4 regions of the Alteromonas sp. Cnat3-28 genome follow, and region 1 is predicted to be linked to each of the others. Evidence: predicted binding sites of a transcription regulator. Region 1 holds the regulator's gene; each other region holds the start of a gene.
What was found. Region 1 encodes sigma-54, which starts transcription at its own class of promoters, with help from an activator protein. Its sites were predicted from a motif close to GTTGGCACGNNNNTNGNNT; they were not measured.
Positions count from the first base shown of each region.

Region 2: glnK (P-II family nitrogen regulator) is a predicted target of sigma-54. The motif match lies at 2,063-2,081, and genes of this name have one in related genera.
Region 3: nirB (nitrite reductase large subunit NirB) is a predicted target of sigma-54. The motif match lies at 2,186-2,204, and genes of this name have one in related genera.
Region 4: flhA (flagellar biosynthesis protein FlhA) is a predicted target of sigma-54. The motif match lies at 1,540-1,558, and genes of this name have one in related genera.

Region 1 is NZ_JAKREY010000020.1:14,132-17,343, forward strand. It holds gene lptA (lipopolysaccharide transport periplasmic protein LptA) at 1-21, shown strand, start outside; gene lptB (LPS export ABC transporter ATP-binding protein) at 24-749, shown strand; gene MHM87_RS16640 (RNA polymerase factor sigma-54) at 823-2,304, shown strand; gene hpf (ribosome hibernation promoting factor) at 2,335-2,622, shown strand; gene ptsN (PTS IIA-like nitrogen regulatory protein PtsN) at 2,636-3,079, shown strand; gene rapZ (RNase adapter RapZ) at 3,164-3,212, shown strand, end outside.
Region 2 is NZ_JAKREY010000010.1:156,019-159,230, forward strand. It holds gene ggt (gamma-glutamyltransferase) at 1-156, opposite strand, end outside; gene MHM87_RS12225 (ammonium transporter) at 378-1,625, opposite strand; gene glnK (P-II family nitrogen regulator) at 1,658-1,996, opposite strand; gene MHM87_RS12235 (hypothetical protein) at 2,239-3,093, shown strand; gene MHM87_RS12240 (AraC family transcriptional regulator) at 3,143-3,212, opposite strand, start outside.
Region 3 is NZ_JAKREY010000028.1:10,921-14,132, forward strand. It holds gene nirB (nitrite reductase large subunit NirB) at 1-2,010, opposite strand, end outside; gene MHM87_RS18555 (SulP family inorganic anion transporter) at 2,322-3,212, opposite strand, start outside.
Region 4 is NZ_JAKREY010000004.1:133,147-136,358, reverse strand. It holds gene flhA (flagellar biosynthesis protein FlhA) at 1-1,484, opposite strand, end outside; gene MHM87_RS06000 (L,D-transpeptidase family protein) at 1,727-3,212, shown strand, end outside.

The DNA.
Region 1 (3,212 bases):
GACAACGAGGGCAATGAATAGCAATGGCAACTTTGAGCGCTAAAAATCTTGCTAAGGCTTACAAGTCACGACAGGTTGTTCGAGATGTAAGTCTGTCTGTCTCAACGGGTCAAATTGTTGGTCTTCTTGGCCCAAATGGCGCTGGTAAGACCACCACATTCTACATGATTGTTGGTTTAGTGAATCTGGATAAAGGCAAGATTGAAATCGACAACAATGAGCTAACTCATCAGCCCATGCACGAGCGCGCACGCCGCGGAATTGGCTACCTACCGCAGGAAGCCTCTATTTTCAGAAAGCTCACAGTGCATGAAAATATCATGGCCATTTTGCAAACCCGTAAAGATTTAAATTCACAACAGCAAGAAGAAGAAGCAGATGCGCTACTTGATGAATTTAATATTAACCATATACGTAATAGTACGGGGATGAGTTTGTCAGGGGGCGAACGCCGTCGCGTTGAGATTGCCCGCGCTCTGGCAGCAAAACCGCAATTTATTTTGTTAGACGAACCATTTGCTGGTGTTGATCCAATATCAGTTAATGATATAAAGAAGATAATACAACATCTTCGCGATAGGGGTATTGGAATCCTTATCACGGACCATAACGTACGAGAGACATTGGATGTTTGTGAAAAGGCGTACATTGTGAGTCATGGCGAGCTTATTGCGCAAGGAACGGCGGAACAGGTTTTAAGTAATCAAAAAGTAAGGGATGTATACCTAGGCGAACAATTCAGGCTATAGTTAATGTAACCGAATTGTCATTTTTCAGTTTCGCTCTGGTATATTCAATTTAGAGCATTTAAATAAGACGTAGATGAAATCATCTTTACAGCTAAAATTTAGCCAACAACTTACCATGACACCACAGCTTCAGCAGGCCATTAAACTGCTGCAGCTTTCTACACTTGATCTTCAACAAGAGATCCAAGAAGCGCTCGATTCTAATCCGCTATTAGAAGTTGAAGAAGGTAACGACGAGCCGCAACTAGAAAAGAACAATATCGACAACGATGACAGCGGCTCTGAGGCCACTGCTTCTGCATCTAGTGACACACTAGAAGCCGGCGATGCACTTGAGAAAAACGATCTTCCCGATGAGCTGCCAATCGACAGCACATGGGACGAATACTACTCTGCTTCATCTTCGCCAGCTCCAGGTCCATCCAATGACGACGAGCAAATCTTCCAAGGTGAGACTACTGAAGATATTCAAGAGCACCTTCTTTGGCAAATGCGCCTTACCCATTTCTCGGATACCGATCGCGCAATCGCTACAGCAATCATCGACTCTATTGACGAGTCAGGTTATTTAACCGTTACCCTTGATGATATTTTAGAAGCGGTTAACGATGATGATATGGAAGAGCCGATTGAAATGGACGAAATAGAATGTGTGCTAAAGCGCATTCAGATGTTCGACCCTATTGGTTCTGGCTCACGCTCTCCACAAGAATGTTTGATGGTGCAATTGCGTCAATTTTCAGAAGACACACCGTGGCTTGCTGAAGCGAAGCAACTGATTGAAGAGTACTCTGACTTACTGAGCAGCAAAGACTATCGTACGCTTATGCGTAAAAGCCGATTGAAAGAAGATCAGCTACGCGAGGCAATGCGTTTACTGCAAACCTTGAATCCTCGCCCAGGTAGTGCTTTAGTTACTAAAGAGCCTGAGTACGTTATTCCTGATGTCTCAGTAACCAAGAAAAATGGCCGTTGGGTGGTTGAGCTGAACCCCGACAGTCTGCCTAAGTTAAGCGTAAATCAACAATACGCTGCAATGAGTCGCCGTGCCAAGAATAGTAGCGATTCACAATTCATCCGCTCACACATGCAAGAGGCTAAGTGGTTCATAAAGAGCCTTGAATCTCGTAACGAAACCTTAATGAAGGTTGCAAACTGCATTGTGCAGCAGCAAATGGGCTTTTTTGAGCACGGCCCGGAAATGATGAAACCAATGGTGCTAAATGATGTCGCAGAAATGGTAGATATGCACGAATCCACTATTTCGCGAGTGACAACGCAAAAGTACATGCATACGCCACGTGGAATCTTCGAATTGAAGTATTTTTTCTCAAGCCACGTTGCAACAGAGTCTGGTGGTGAATGTTCATCTACAGCGATTCGTGCATTGATCAAGAAATTAGTGGCCGCTGAAAAGCCTAGCAAGCCGCTAAGTGATAGCAAGATTGCTTCATTGTTGGCCGAACAGGGCATTAAAGTTGCCCGGCGAACAATAGCAAAGTACCGGGAATCGTTGTCGATCCCGCCGTCGAACCAACGCAAAAGCCTTATTTAATCGGGCTTAATAATATAAGGAAGACGAAATATGCAAATCAACCTTACTGGTCATCATGTCGAAATCACCGACTCTTTGCGTAATTATGTCGATACGAAGTTCAGCAAACTTGAACGTCACTTTGATCACATTTCTAATGTGCATGTCATCCTGAACGTTGAAAAATTAAATCAAAAAGCCGAAGCGACCGTTCATTTAAGTGGCGCTGAAGTATTCGCATCCTCAGAAAATACCGACATGTATGCGGCGATTGACAGCATGGTTGATAAACTCGACCGGCAGGTAATCAAGCATAAGGAAAAACTGAAAAAACATTAGTAGTTAATTAAGCATGGATATACAAGCCATCGTAAGTCTGGACCGCACCGAGTGTGCGGTTCAGTGTAATAGTAAAAAGCGAATTCTTGAGATCATCGCTGATATCGCTGCCAAGCAAAACGAGAACATTGATCAGGCAACGGTACTCAACAGTTTGATGGCTCGAGAGCGTATGGGTAGTACAGGCATTGGCAATGGTATCGCCCTGCCCCACGGACGCCTGCCGGGCCTCGAGAAAGTGATTGCCATTGTTGTAACCAGCACGCCAGCAATCGACTTCGACGCCCTTGACGAGAAACCCGTAGACATCTTTTTTGCTCTACTCGTTCCTGAGGAACAGACCGAAGGACACCTTCAAACGCTGGCCACCGTGGCTGGTAAACTAAGCGACAAAGAAACGATTAAAGCAATACGTCGCGCAACGACAAGCGACGATATTCTATCTGCATTAAGTTAAACATTAAGCGCCTATTAACCGTTTAGTAGGCGCCTAATTCAACAACGCGTATGTGATAAAACCAGAGTATTAGGGAGAAAGTAGGTGAAGCTGATAATAATCAGTGGTCGTTCGGGGTCTGGTAAGTCTGTCG
Region 2 (3,212 bases), on a different contig from region 1:
TTGCGTAGCTAATGGTTGGCTTGTTGCTGCCATGCCGTTCTTTGCAATAACTTCTGAGCGACTTGCAAAGGGTTGCCCCGTTATTCTGTCATAGCCCAAACAGCTGATACTAAAGAAAGCCAGTATCAAAGGTAGAAGTCGCACACTTGCAGTCATAACCGTCCTTTTACTAAAACGTTGCCGATAATAAATCTAGCGTTAGTTTATCGATTCATAGTGTAGCGTTATTGTCACATTACGCCTAGGCTCTTTTCCTAAGCTCAATAATGGTCTTAAAACACATTGCATGAAACGAAAAAAGCCCCGCATTAGCGGGGCCTAAACGAAGTAATAAGGCATTATTGTTATTGTTGTTTCGTTGCCTAATCGAGACTCTCTTACGAACGGCTGCTTGTGAAGTCTGGGTATGCTTCCAGACCACATTCGCTCATGTCTACGCCGTCGAATTCTTCTTCTTCGCTCACACGTACACCCATAACCGCTTTAATCACTAGCCATACCACTAGGCTCACTACGAATACCCATACAAAGATAGTCGCTGCACCAATTAGCTGACCAGAGATGCTTGAACCATCGTTAGTGAAAGGTACAAGGATAAGACCTAGAAGACCTACCACGCCGTGAACTGAAATTGCGCCCACTGGATCGTCAATCTTAAGCTTGTCTAGTGCAACAATGCTAAGCACTACTAAAATACCACCAAGGCCGCCGAACAAAGTAGCTTGTAATGGTGTAGGTGTTGAAGGCTCTGCTGTAATAGCCACAAGACCGGCTAGTGCACCGTTAAGTACCATAGTTAGGTCAGCTTTACCGAATAGAATGCGTGCTACGATAAGTGCAGCAATTGCACCACCAGCAGCTGCAGCATTTGTGTTCATAAATACAATCGCTACTGAGTTTGCACTTTCAACAGTTGCAGTAGCCAGTACTGAACCGCCGTTGAAGCCAAACCAACCCATCCACAGGATAAATGTACCTAAAGTTGCAAGCGGTAAGTTTGCACCTGGAATCGCGTTTACTTTACCGTCAGCGGTGTATTTACCCTTACGAGCACCAAGCACAAGAACACCAGCAAGAGCAGCAGCTGCACCAGCCATGTGAACAATACCTGAACCTGCAAAGTCAGAGAAACCAAGGTCGCCAAGCGTATACATACCGAATACTGCTTCGCCGCCCCATGTCCAAGCACCTTCCATTGGGTAGATGAAGCCCGTCATAACAACTGCGAACGCTAGGAATGCCCAAAGCTTCATACGCTCAGCTACCGCACCAGATACGATAGACATTGCTGTTGCAACAAATACTACTTGGAAGAAAAAGTCAGCAGAAGGTGCATATGTTGCTGGCTCTTCAGCGACACCTGTTGCGCCATCAGCCATGATACCGCTTAGGAATGGACCCCAATCGCCGCCACCGTACATAATGCCGTAACCGCAAATCATGTACATAGTGCAAGCGATAGCGAATAGCGCCACGTTTTTAGTTAGAATTTCTGTGGTGTTTTTCGCTCGAACAAGACCTGCTTCAAGCATCGCAAAACCTGCAGCCATCCACATAACCAGTGCACCGCAGATTAGAAAATAAAAGGTATCTAGCGCATACCCAAGTTCAAAAGTGATTTCCATTATGGTTTTCTCCGCAAATATATCGTTGTGGCTTACAGCGCGTCGCTATCCGACTCACCAGTTCGAATACGAACGGCGTGTTCAAGGTCGTAAACAAACACCTTGCCGTCTCCAATTTTGCCTGTTTTGGCAGCGCCAACGATGGCTTCTACCAGGCGCTCTACTTGATCATCCTGAACAGCAATTTCCAGTTTGACTTTAGGTAGAAAATCCACCTGATATTCCGCTCCGCGGTAAAGTTCAGTGTGTCCTTTTTGACGTCCAAAGCCCTTCACTTCGGTCACGGTCAAACCGTCGATACCGATTTCTGAAATGGCTTCACGAACATCATCTAGCTTGAACGGCTTGATGATCGCTGTGACTAGTTTCATGAGTTGCTCCCAGTTTGTTTTGGTTATTCTGTGATTTATGGTCGTGTTTCCAACTATGGGAAGATAAACCAAGAGCCATGCCACAAATGATTAGCCAAATAAATCAAACACATACAAGCAAACGCTTCATGAACGCACAAAAATAATGCACACTAATGGTGCACTGTTAAAAATTTGCCCAATTTTGAAGCGGTATGAGGTTGCGGTAAGGTGAGAGGACTAAAAAGTGCGATGAAATTAGGATGGAACTATTCGATAGGGCCCATGGTCTGTTGTTTACTATGACGACTATCACCCCATCTTTCTTTGCGCCTGAGCGCAGCATTGAACACCATTCCGTTGCAAAGAAAACGGCGTGGCGCCCACTATTAATTTCGGGCTGTGCACATGTGTTTGGGGTCATCGTAGTGGTCATACTTTCTCAATTGGGCATCAACAATCAAAAAGCACGAGTAAATGTTTTGGAGCGAACGCCGGAGATAAGCGCCAGACTGTACTATCCCCCCGTTCCACGCCCTCCTGCCCAAGCTAAACCACAAGAAACTAAACCAATCGATGTTTCCCCTAAAAGGCAAGAAATTGAGTTGAAGCCTGACGCAACCAAAGCGACTGAAGCACTTGATAGTAAAAATGAAATTGTAGAAAGCCCTGCGTCCAAGCAGCAGAAAAATGCTGAGCCCGATAAACAGAAGGTACCCGTTGAAAGTAAGCCGACTAATACACTGCCGTCGCCCACTTTATCAAAAGACGCAAATCGGCGCGCAGGCTCGTTGAATCTGTCGGTAAAAGATGGCGCAGCCCTCTACTTTGAAAAGTATCACAGTGACAAAGTCGCTGAAGACGCAGAACAGGCAGCAAAAGCATTTCAAGAGCGTAAAAATAGTCCTGTGCTTAGCGGGCCAAGCACACAGCAAATACAAGCTAATGAAAATCGACGCCCTTCAAAACGCGTAAACTGTAGCAGTACGACCAATAAAACTTTGGCGATATTGAGTGGGATTGCTGGTGGAACCTTAGAATGCACCAAAATGGACGACCACAAACGTTTTATAGAAGCCAGAGTCAATAAACTTCCTAAAGACGAAGAGATTAACTAGTTGTCTCTATCAACGATTTACCGTCATGTGAGGTAAGCCCTTATCACAGTCACTTTCTTTTGAAAAACTTAGGGGGTCGCCCGAAATACGCTTTGAACCGGCGACTGAATGCTGCAACA
Region 3 (3,212 bases), on a different contig from region 1:
CGGCGCACGTAAGCCTTTATAACGATTCTCTAAGTCAATGGCAGTGCCAACAGAGTCCTGTACACCGTAGCGGCACCATGTGCTGCCCACACACGATTTCACGGTACGCAGTGCCTTCGCGTAAGCATGGCCGGTTTCAAAACCGCCAGCGACCAGTTTTTCCCAGATATCCGGTAAGTGCTCTACGCGCGCTCCAAATAAATCAATGCGCTGACCACCTGTGATCTTGGTGTACAAGTTGTATTCTTTTGCCACTTCACCGAGCAGAATCAACTTCTCTGGCGTTATTTCGCCACCAGGTACACGCGGTACAACGGAATACGTGCCATCTTTTTGCATGTTACCAAGGTAGATATCGTTGGTGTCTTGCAGAGGAAGATGTGAAGCCTTAAGAATGTAGTCGTTATACACCGAGGCTAAAATTGAGCCGACAGCGGGCTTACAAATTTCACACCCTAGACCTTCACCATGCTGCTCCAGTAGCTCGTCAAAGGTGCGAATGCCGTTTACCTTAACAATGTGAAATAGCTCTTGTCGGGTATGGTTGAAGTGCTCACAAATGGCTTTTGATACTTCCACACCGCGCTTTTCAAGTTCGCTATCCACAACATTTTTAAGTAAGGCAGCACAACCTCCACACCCTGTGCTGGCTTTGGTTTCGCCTTTTACATCGCCAACGCTACAACAGCCGCCTTCAATGGCTGAAACAATATCGCCCTTTGTCACATTTAGGCATGAACAAATAGACGCGGTGTCTGGGAGTGCATCGGCACCTAGTGCTGGTGCCGCATCAGAAGATGGTAGGATCAGACTTTCTGGGTGTTCAGGTAATTCGATATTATTAAGCGCATACTGTAGGAGCGTGTCGTAGTCGCTGGTATCGCCAACGAGTACAGCACCAAGTACATACTTTTGTTCGCTATCGACTACCAGCTTTTTGTACACGCCTTCTGGCTGATTTAAATAGGTGTAGCTAAGCGCACCGACTGTGCGTTCATGAGCATCGCCAATTGAGCCCACTTCCACACCCATTAGCTTGAGTTTGGTACTCATATCTGCGCCAGCGAACTCGGCATCGCCGCCGGTTATATGACTTACAGCCGTGCGCGCCATGGTATAGCCAGGTGCTACCAGGCCAAATATTTTGTTATCCCACAGCGCACATTCACCCACAGCGTAAATGTTTGGGTCAGACGTCACGCAGTGATTATCAATGACAATACCGCCGCGCTCACCCAGTGTTAGCGCTGACTTTCTGCCGAGCTGGTCGGAAGGTCGAATACCGGCAGAGAATAAAATCATGTCAGTTTCTAGTGCAGTGCCGTCAGCAAACACCATTTTATAGCGGCAGGTATCACCGGCCTCAATAGTTTGCGTTGCCTTTTGGGTGTGAACCGTAACGCCCAATGCTTCAATTTTGTCCTTGAGAACGTTACCACCTGCTTGGTCTAGCTGAACCGCCATAAGCTGCGGGGCAAACTCAACCACGTGGGTGTCGAGACCGGCTTGCTTTAATGCGTTAGCGGCTTCTAAACCCAACAGCCCACCACCAACAACAACCCCTACTTTGCTCACTGCTGCTGAAGCTTCAATAGCGAGTAGATCGTCTATAGTACGGTACACCAAGCAATGCTCTTGATCGTTGCCAGGGATGGGTGGCACAAATGGGTATGAGCCCGTAGCTAACACAAGCTTATCGTAGCTAAACACCTGCCCTTCAGAAGTCGTCACTTTATAATTGTCACGGTCTATATCGGTAACCAAGGCATTGGTAACTACGTTTACGCCCCACTCGGCGTACTGAGCGGGTGTAGTGAGCGCTAAGTCATCAGCACTCGCGCCGCTAAAAAAAGACGACAGATAAACGCGGTCGTACGCAAGGCGTGACTCGCCGCATAAAACGGTTATTTCTACATTGGCATCGCTTTGGTGAAGCTGCTCAACAAAATGATGCCCCACCATGCCGTTGCCTACGACGACAATTTGCGGTTTTGAGTCCAATGAAGTCATGGTATTCCCCTTTTTTCGGGACAAAAAAAAGCCCGCTTCAACTTTCGTTGATGCGGGCTTCGTTGCCTATTTTGCCAACGGTTTAGGTCGGCTAACACATTTTACGGAGTGTTATAAATCACACAATTTTCAGCGATTGACACAAATCACCAAAACACACTTTACGTTTATAGCTATCCAAGTTCAGTGCCAAAACCGTAAGCAATTGTTTTTATTTGATTTACTACAAAATAAGCATTATTCAGACTTCACAACTGCACCAAACAAACGCAAAACTGTGTTTACTTGGTGCATTAAGGCTTTCAAATAACTTAGGCCAGCTTATCCGTCGCTACGCGGTAGCGAGGGTCTTCAACCACATTAATTTCAACAAACTTATCGGCCTTGCGAAGCAGTGAGCGACACTCATCACTGATATGGCGAATGTGTAGCTTTTTACCCTGCTCTTCGTATTTGTCAGCAAGGGTATCTAGCGCATCGATACCTGATGAATCCCAAATGCGAGAGTCTTTAAAATCAATAACTACATCATTAGGGTCGTTGGCGATATCAAACAGGTCTTTGAAATGCGATACCGAGCCAAAGAACAGCGGGCCGTCTAGCTCATAGACTTTCCAACCGTCGTTATCGATATGGGATCTCGCTTCAATATGACGAGCGTGTTTCCATGCAAACACCAGTGCAGAAACGATAACACCCACCACAACCGCAATAGCCAGGTCAGCGATAACGGTAACGCCTGTTACTAGGAAAAGTACGAACGCATCTTCTTTGTTTACGCCGCGAATAATTCTGAATGACGCCCACTCAAATGTAGCGATAACCACCACGAACATAACGCCAACAAGGGCAGCGAGAGGAATCATTTCAATTAGCGGAGCTGCAAATAGAATAAAGCCCAATAATACAACCGCCGCGGTGATACCAGACAAGCGGCCACGGCCACCAGAGTTAATATTAATCATACTTTGGCCAATCATGGCGCAACCGCCCATACCGCCAAAGAAACCGTTTACGGTATTTGCAACACCTTGGCCAACGCATTCTTTGTTGCCGCGTCCGCGGGTATCTGTCATTTCGTCAATTAATGAAAGGGTAAGAAGCGATTCAATAAGACCAACCAAGCAAAGAATGACTGAGGTAGGCAAAATGATCATGAAGGTTTCCCAGGTGAACGGCACCATAGGAATAGCAAAGCTAGG
Region 4 (3,212 bases), on a different contig from region 1:
TGGGTCGCTACAACGGTCGCAGCGTCTACAACTGTGTACCCAAGAGTTTGTGCATGCTCCCGTTTGTTGGGCTTAATCCATACTGCGTCTAAGCCGAACGCGGGGTCTTTAGTGGCACGCCCTTCTAATTTGCCGAACACTTGCCCTGGATTAATAGCAAGTTCTTCATCGTGACTGATGATGGAATCGCCTATCGTTACGCCTAGCATAGCGATGGTGTAAGTGTTGGGCTCTAAATCCAAGTTATCGCGAATGTGGACAGGCGGAATAAGGAAACCCAGTTCTTGCGATAGTTTCTTACGTACGCCTTTAATGCGCGTCAACAACTCGCCACCTTGGGATTTATCGACAAGAGGAATTAAGCGATAGCCCACTTCCAATCCGATGGTATCTACCTGCTGAACATCATCCCAGCCAAGCTCTTTCACTTCAGGCGCAACCGATTCATCTTTTACCACATTGTCTGGCACTTTGGGCTCTGCGGCCTTTCTCTTTTCTTGGACCGACTGCCAGTAAGCAAAGCCGGCAATCAAGAATGAGAACCCTAAGAATGCGATATGAGGCATCCCAGGAATGATACCCATAACAAACAACACGCCTGCCGCAATATAAAGCGCTTGGTTGTTACCAAGCTGACCGCGGATTTCTTTGCCCATTTCCTGGGTTTCGTTTTCACGAGTAACGATAATGGCTGTAGCGACCGAAAGTAACAATGAAGGAATTTGCGCCACCAAACCATCACCGATGGTCAATATGGTGTAGATTTCTATAGCGTTACCGAATGAAAGCCCGTGCTGAATCATGCCAATAAAAAGACCACCGACAATATTAATCAGCATGATAAAAAGGCCTGCGACCGCATCACCCTTTACAAATTTTGACGCACCGTCCATCGACCCGTAAAAATCCGCTTCAGCGGTAATCTCTTCACGGCGTTTACGTGCTTGATCTTGATCTATATACCCTGCATTTAAATCAGCATCTATGGCCATTTGCTTACCGGGCATAGCATCTAACGTAAAGCGAGCGCTTACTTCTGAAATACGTCCTGCGCCTGCGGTTACAACTTTGAAGTTGATAATAAGAAGAATGGCGAAAACAACAATACCTACGGCGTAGTTACCACCAATCACGACCTCACCGAAGGCTTCGATAACTTTACCTGCTGCATCGCCGCCTTCATGTCCATAAAGTAAGACAACGCGAGTAGAAGCCACGTTAAGCGCTAGTCTCAAAACGGTAGCGATAAGTAACACCAAGGGGAAAATGCCGAAATCTACTGGACGCTGGGTAAGTACAGCCACCAAGATAATGACTAGCGACAACGCAATATTAAAGCTAAACAGCACGTCCAGTAAGAATGGCGGCATAGGCAATATAACCATGCCCATAATTGCTAAAAGGACGATGGGTGCGCCTAAACCACTGGTAAAATTTTGCAGCTGATTTTTATCGAATCGCTGAAGATAACCGGATAACTGCATGGCTTGGTGTCTCTCTATCAGAAAATTGACGCTTTATGTGAATCTTCTAGTGAGTTTTCAACTAACGTGCCAGCTTTGTGTTTTACGCAAAAGTTATCCAAATCTGAGCTGTAATCATGCGTGATTACTGTCTACAGTGACTTGTATAGGGCGATTAAGATTTTGTATCCGAGGGACATACGAACAGTTTATAATTACGTCACTATTCCTAGGGCCTACTCTTCGTTTTAAAAGGATTATTCATGGTAGTACTACAAAACCGTGTTGCAACGTTTTGTTGGGTCAGCCTTGTCATCATGCTGACTTTTAGTCATGGAGCTCATGCATCTAAACAACCTAACTTACGACAGCGTGTGGAGAATTTGCTAGTTGATTCAGTGGAGATATACGGTTCACAAAATAGTAACCCATTTCGTGTGCACAATAGAGTTTTGGTAAGCGAGGTCTACACTCGACAGGGCTATCAGCTTATATGGTTTGGTACTAGTGATGCTGAAAACCGTCTTCAGGAACTCCTCCATGAAATTGCTGATTCAGAGTTACATGGCTTCTCGCCCGAGTATTACCACGCGTCAATGCTCGAAAGTCGCGACGCCAATACGGCACTCTTAGATGTACTAGCAACCGATGCCTTCATCAGTCAAACTCTGCATCGATTAAATGGGCTTGTTAGCCCCGCCAATGCAGATTCGCAGTGGTTCCTTAAGCAAAGAGAAGCGGATCCTGTGGCATCGCTAAATCACGCATTAACTAACGGTGTTTCTGCAACATTGCGGGCCATGTGGCCATCACACCATGAATACCAGTTACTGTTAGAAAAAAAGCGTAGTTTACTCACGGCAGTTTCTACAGTTACCACACAAATTCCAATTGGCCCAACACTTAAGCTGAACTCAACGAGCGAAAGAGTTGTGTTGCTGAAGTCTCGTCTTTTAGGGCCAGGCACCTATTCAGAGTTATTCGATAAAGATTTACTGGACGCGGTTAAGCAGTTTCAAATGTCTGCGGGCTTAGAGCCAGATGGTATTGTGGGAAGTTCCACTTTAGAAGCATTAAATGCTACCACGTTTTCTTGGTTAGAAAGAATTGATGCAAACTTAGAGCGTTGGCGCTGGCTCCCTCATCAAACTTGGTCAACATATTTACGCGTTAACATTGCTTCGTTTCAGTTGAGAGGATTTACTGAAGGTGAAGAAACATTGGGAATGCCTGTGATTGTCGGTACACCAGTGAGGCAAACGCCCGTTTTCGCTGAATCAATGAAGTATATGGTGTTTAACCCCTACTGGACCGTGCCTTTCAGTATAGCCACTAAAGACAAGCTGGCGAAATTGAAAACCAATCCTTCTTTATTGGTCGAGCAAGGTTACGAAGCCCAGCCCGCCGGTGTCAGCGGCTTCAGCCCTGTCGATGAATTTGATTGGACAAATGTTAGCCGTGGTACGTTTCACTATACACTCAGACAAAAGCCCGGGCCGCACAATGCCCTTGGTAAAGTGAAATTCATGCTTCCAAATAAGCATGCCATTTATCTTCACGACACGCCCGATCACAGCCTTTTTTCGAAATTAGAAAGGAACTTCAGCTCTGGCTGCATCAGAGTCTCTAACCCTTTGAAGCTGTCTCAATGGGTACTCACTCATTCAGGCCAGACAGAGGCAATACCGCAAGCTGAGCAATTACTTCAAAGTGAAGAGACCAGTACACTGTATTTGAAGAAACCGATAC